One region of the Sphingomonas flavida genome, then DNA from elsewhere that is predicted to be linked to it. Evidence: predicted binding sites of a transcription regulator. Region 1 holds the regulator's gene; the other holds the start of a gene.
What was found. Region 1 encodes LexA, which represses DNA repair genes until DNA is damaged. Its sites were predicted from a motif close to GTTCCNCNCTTGTTCT; they were not measured.
Positions count from the first base shown of each region.

Region 2: the regulator LexA is predicted to act here: its motif matches at 1,123-1,138, upstream of U1703_RS18995 (DUF6771 family protein).

Region 1 is NZ_JAXOJH010000003.1:136,737-139,911, reverse strand. Features, by position in the region: gene moaC (cyclic pyranopterin monophosphate synthase MoaC) at 1-175, shown strand, start outside; gene U1703_RS04875 (molybdopterin molybdotransferase MoeA) at 214-1,413, shown strand; gene lexA (transcriptional repressor LexA) at 1,469-2,146, shown strand; gene U1703_RS04865 (ComEC/Rec2 family competence protein) at 2,555-3,175, opposite strand, start outside.
Region 2 is NZ_JAXOJH010000025.1:5,473-8,647, forward strand. Features, by position in the region: gene U1703_RS17630 (helicase C-terminal domain-containing protein) at 1-758, shown strand, start outside; gene U1703_RS18995 (DUF6771 family protein) at 938-1,075, opposite strand; gene dcm (DNA (cytosine-5-)-methyltransferase) at 1,262-2,464, shown strand; gene U1703_RS17640 (very short patch repair endonuclease) at 2,454-2,924, shown strand; gene U1703_RS17645 (type II restriction endonuclease) at 2,911-3,175, shown strand, end outside.

The sequences.
Region 1 (3,175 bases):
CGCGACGGCCGCGACGGCGGGCCAGACGGGCGTCGAGATGGAGGCGCTGACCGCCGTGTCGGTGACGCTGCTGACCGTCTACGACATGGCCAAGGCGCTCGATAAGCGCATGACGATCGGCGATATTCGCCTGATCGCCAAGACCGGCGGCAAGTCGGGCGACTGGCACGCCTGACGCCCCCCTTCCGGGAACGCGCCGCCGTCCCGCGCGTCATGGGTGCAACAGGAGCGACCGTCATTCTCTTACCCGTCCCCGAAGCCCAGAAGCGCCTGCTGGCGCTGACCACCGAACGTCCGATCGTCGACGTGCCATTGCGTGAAGCGGCGGGACGCTGGGCCGCGCGGGACATTGCGGCCCGGCGTACCCAGCCGTCCAGCGACCTGTCGGCGATGGACGGCTATGCGATCCGCTTCGCCGACATGCCGGGGCCTTGGACGGTGATCGGCGAGAGCGCGGCGGGACGGCCCTTCACCGGGACCATCGCGGTGGGAGAGGCCACCCGGATCTTCACCGGTGCGGCGCTGCCGCCGGGTGCCGATACGGTCCTGATCCAGGAAGAGGCCGGACGGGATGGCGATGCCCTGCTGCTGACCGGCGAAGGGCCCGGCCATCTGGGCCGCAACGTGCGGCGGCGCGGGCTGGACTTCGACGAGGGCGCGACGCTGATCACGGCGGGTCAGCGGCTGACTCCGGCCCGGATCGCGGTGGCTGCGACCGGTGGGCATAGCACCCTGCCCGTCCGCCAGCATGTTCGCGTCGCGATCGCCGCCACCGGTGACGAACTGGTGCCGCCCGGCTCGGGCGATCCCGCCGCCTTGCCCGAATCGAACGGCGTCATGCTCGCCGCGCTGCTCGCCGACCTACCGGTCGAGATCATCGACCTGGGCATCCTGCCCGACGACCTCAATGCCTTGCGCGATGCCTTTGCCGGGGTCGAGGCCGATCTGCTGGTGACGACCGGCGGTGCATCCGTCGGCGACCATGATCTGGTACAGCCCGCGCTGAAGGCGGCGGGCGGCCAGGTCGATTTCTGGCGGATCGCGCTTCGCCCCGGCAAACCGATGATGGCCGGACGCCTGGGTGACACGGTCGTACTCAGCCTCCCGGGCAATCCCGTCTCCGCCTTCGTGACCGCGACGCTGTTCGTCCGGCCGCTGATCGCGCATATGGCGGGCGCGGCCGATCCGTTTCCCGCCCCGATCCCGGCGATCCTGGGGGAGGACCTGCCCGCCAACGGCCCGCGGATCGATTACCTGCGCGCCGCGATGATCGACGGCCGGGTCCATGCCGCCGCCATTCAGGACAGCTCGATGCTGCTTACCCTGGCGCGTTCGACCTGCCTGATCATCCGCCCGCCGCATGTCCCCGCCGCACGAGCCGGCGACTCGGCGGAAATCCTGATGCTAGCTTGACGCAAGCCAAAACGTTCCATATAAGTTCCACGTCTGTTCTGGACGGAGGATCGCGATGCTCACCGCAAAGCAGCATGAGCTTGTCTGCTTCATCAACGACCGTTTGAAGGAAACCGGCGTGTCGCCGTCCTTCGAGGAGATGAAGGAGGCGCTGGACCTCAAGTCCAAGTCCGGTGTCCATCGCCTGATCTCCGCGCTGGAGGAACGCCACTTCATTCGTCGCCTGCCCAACCGCGCCCGCGCGCTGGAAGTGCTGCGGATGCCCGATCGCCCCGAAAAGCCCGTGGCTGCGCCGACCGAGGCCAATGTGCGGCCCCCGGCGCCCAAGCCGATCGCCGAACCGGCCAATGACGTGGTCGAGATTCCGTTGCATGGCCGCATCGCCGCCGGCCTGCCGATCGAGGCGTTCGAGGGCAGCTCGACGCTGGCGGTGCCTGCTGCCCTGCTGGGTGCAGGCGAGCATTATGCGTTGGAAGTGTCGGGCGATTCGATGGTCGAGGCGGGTATCCTGGACGGCGACTATGCGCTGATCCGCCGCACCGACGTGGCCCGCGACGGCCAGATCGTCGTGGCGCTGATCGACGATGCGGAGGCGACGCTCAAATATTTCCGGCGTGAAGGCTCGATGGTCCGCCTTGACCCCGCCAACCGTGCCTATGACCCGCAACGTTATGCCCCTGCCCAAGTGCGCGTGCAGGGCAAGCTGTCGGGCATACTCCGCCGCTACGACTGAGCTTGGGTTGGTTCGTTGCCCTGCCCTTTAACGGGACAGAAGGCGAAGACCACGGAATGTGAGAAGGGGGTGCTGGCTATCGGCCCTTCCCTCGCCTCTCGCCAAAGGAGAGGCTTGCACAGACTCGGGCATGGCATGGCATGGCATGGCATGGCATGGCATGGCATGGCATGGCATGGCATGGCATGGCATGGCATGGCATGGCATGGCATGGCATGGCATGGCATGGCATGGCAAAGGCTTGGAGGCTGATCCAGTCAAGCCGAAACACCACCCCGGCGGAGGCCGGGGTCCAGTTGGGGGTGCGGTGGTGGTCGACCGACGCGTTCCATCAATGAAACCTTCGCAACTGGACCCCGGCCTCCGCCGGGGTGGTAAGGCCATAGTTCAGGTCAGGCGGATCAAACTCTAGCGCCCCTGCCCCATGGCCGTGGGGATCCACGGATGCCGGTCCCCCGGCTGGCGCACCATCCGAACCGACGGCGGGTCAAGCCGGATCGAAACCCCACCGGTCCGTCGCAAGGCACCGCTATCCAGCTTCAGCCAGCGCGGCCAACACGCCGCGGGCAGGCGCCGGTCGGCAACGACGATATCGACCTTGCCGCACAGTTCGATCAGCCGCGCCCATAGCACCGGATAGCCGCTGCGCGTCGCCGCAATCCGCCAAGTCCGATCCCCTCGCGCCAGCCGCGTCACGCACATATCGGGCCCGCACCGCGCATTGCCCTGGTCGGCCAGCGCCAGCGGCTCGCCACCCGCCCCGCTCAGTTCGGTCAGGGTGGTGCGCATATAATCCCCTGCCCGGTCGCGCAGCAGCGCCACGCGATCCCCCGCCATGACCGCGACATGCCGCCCGTCGCCGGTCACGATCAGGTCCGGCGTCGGCGCGGCCAGCATGATGCCGATCGCCAGCATCAAGGGCGGCAGGCCCAACCACCGCCACCGCGTCCGCCACAACGCGATCCAAACTCCCCCGACCACCGCCACCGCAAATGCGCAGGGTGAGGCGACCGGCAGCGCGACGACCGA
Region 2 (3,175 bases), on a different contig from region 1:
GATCCGTGAGGGGTTATCTAAAGCAGCAGCTGGCAGAGGCCACGACGATAACCGATCCTGCTAGTGCCCAAGCCGTTCTGTTATCCGCGGTTTCTGACAATCGGCGTGTGATAAAGCCGATTGCAGGTATTACCCATACCCGCATTACCGCACCCGCAGGCCAAGCCGAAGCGAGCCTTTCCTTCATTTCCTCGCGCTTTATCAATCCCAACCAGTTAGTCCTTCACGCAAACGCGCTTGCGGACGACTTGGTATGGGACGAGCACCGTACCGAGCGCTTCGAAGCCTCTATACGTGACCTAGGCAAGTTGATTGGGTTTGGCTCGCAGCGACCCGACAACGAGTATCGAGATGGTGGGCCGGACAACCTGTGGGCCGTAGGTGGTTTGCACTTCCTCGTCATCGAGTGCAAATCGGGGGTGAAGAACGATGGGCGTTTGATCTCTAAAGACCACTGCAATCAGCTGCTTGGGTCTGTTTCGTGGTTTCTTCGAAACTATGATGCCAGTTGCACGTATACACCCATCCTTATCGAACCAGTGAGTAGGTTTCAGCAGGAGGCGTCTCCATCTGCGGATATGCGGATAGTCGATGATGAAAAGCTGAGAACATTAAGAGAGTCTATTCGATCGTTTGGTAGTTCGGTTGCAGCGCTTGGGACCTTCAATGATGTGACGGGGGTAGCGGCCATACTCGACAGCCACAGATTCACTGCCGCAAAATTCACGAATTACTATACAAAGGCGTTCTCTAAATAGCCGCTGCACGGGTGTCGGTTTATCGTTTCGGTTACGACTGGCCGGCACCCCGTGAAGCTGTCACTCCTTGCCTAGGCATGACTAGGAAACGCATCGGATCAGAACGGCAGCGGTATCTGGTTGATGTCGTGCACGGGCGTCGGCGCCTCCAGCTTTTCAACGATCGCCAGCGATAGCGCCTAAATTGCGCGCTCACGATAGTGTGGATCACGCATCGACAGCCCAAGCCGTGCAAAGGCGGGAGCCGAACGGATGGCGGCAGAGACAGACTCGGGGCTGACGCTTGGCATAGCCGCAGGAGAACATATAAGGAACATATGAAGCAAGCAGCTTTGCGATGAACGGCGGGCAGGGAATGCCGAGTGGTTCCTTTTTGTTCTTGCTTGTAGGGAATCATAGCGTCATTGTGGCACAAATCTTCCCAGAGGTGCTGCTTGCCGTCCGTATCCGAGTTTTCCCGTCTTCGTACCAGCGCCGGCATCAGCGTAGATGCCCTTGCCGACTTGGCGGGTTTTTCCCGCAGTACGGTTTATCGTTGGGAGCGCGGGCTGACGCGGCCACGCCGGGCGGCCGTGAAGCTGCTCGACACGATGATCCGCGACAGTCGAGCGGCGAAGCCGCAGACGAAATCGCCGGGCAAAACCTTCCGTTTCATCGACCTGTTCGCCGGTATCGGCGGCCTGCGCCGCGGTTTCGATGAGGATGGCGAATGCGTCTTTACCAGTGAGTGGGACAAATATTCGCAGGCCACCTACCTCGCCAACTACGAGTGCGAGCATGAGGTTGCCGGCGACATAACCAAGGTGCCGGTGGAGAGCATCCCGGCACACGACCTGCTGCTGGCTGGCTTCCCGTGCCAGCCCTTCTCAATCGCCGGGGTGTCAAAGAAGAACGCGCTCAACCGGCCGCACGGCTTCGCCGACGAGACGCAGGGCACGCTGTTTTTCAACGTGGCGAAAATCATCCAGCACCACCGCCCGCGGGCGTTCCTGCTGGAGAACGTCAAGAATCTGGTCAACCACGACAAGGGCCGGACGTTCGAGGTCATCCACCGCACGCTGACGGCCGAGCTGGGCTATCAGGTCCATTGGAAGGTCATCAACTCCAAGGCGTTCGTGCCCCAACAACGCGAGCGCATCTTCATAGTCGGCTTCCGTGATCCGAACGATTTCACCTTCGCGGACCTCGTGCTGCCCGACATGCTCAACGGGCCAAAACTCGGCACCATCCTGCATCCAGAGGACGGCACCGAGGAGCTGGACTCCCCTTACACCCGGGGCAACATCGCTTCGGTGTCGGAAAAGTACACGTTGACCGATCACCTGTGGCGATACCTCCAGGGGTATGCCGACAAGCACAAGGCAGCGGGCAACGGCTTTGGGTTCGGACTGGTCGGACCGAACGACGTCGCCCGCACCCTGTCGGCACGGTATTACAAGGATGGATCGGAAATCCTTGTCGAGCAAAAGGGAAAGAACCCCCGCCGGCTGACGCCGCGCGAGTGTGCCCGGCTGATGGGGTTCGATGAACCCGATGGCCGCGACTTCATCATTCCCGTGTCCGACACGCAGGCCTATCGCCAGTTCGGCAACGCCGTCGTGGTGCCGGTAGTGAAGGCGGTCGCCGAGCATATGCTGCCGTGGCTTGTCGATCGCGCCGAGATCGCGCCGGAACGGCTTCAGCGGAAGCTGGCGCTTGCCGGGTGATATAGTCGATGCGGCGACGCGCAGCCGCATGATGGCCGGGATCAGGGGGAAGGACACCAAACCCGAGCTGGTGGTGCGGCGCGGCCTTCATGCCCTTGGTTTCCGGTTCCGGCTCCACGATCGCGCCCTGCCCGGCAAGCCCGACATGGTATTGTCACGGTGGCGCGCGGTCATCTTCATTCATGGCTGTTTCTGGCATGCGCATGACTGCCCGCTGTTCCGCTGGCCGGGCACCCGGCAGGATTTCTGGCGGCAGAAGATCGGGCGCAATCAGGAGCGCGACGCCGAAGTGGAGGCTGCGCTTGACCATGCCGGATGGCGCGTGCTGAAAATCTGGGAATGCTCGATGAAAGGCCCCGGCCGGATCGGGGCGGACGCCGTCATGCCACTCGCGGCCGACTGGCTCCGCTCCGATCGGAAACAGGGGGAGATCAGGGGGACGCTGCGTGCCGGTGGGTGATCTTGTCGAGTGGCTGGACGAATATGGCGGCCCGGGCTTCGTCTGGTACGTGAAACGCCTGTCGGGCAACGACACACTGGCGAACGAGAGCCATCAGGCCGGCCCCTACATCCCGCGCGAGGTGCTGTTCCCGATCTTTCCTGCACTCAACCGCAAGGACGTGAAGAACCCTGACGTATGGTTCAGCCTGTACGTCGATTCCCATGCCGACCACCGGGAGGTGAGAGCGGTCTGGTATAACAACCACTATC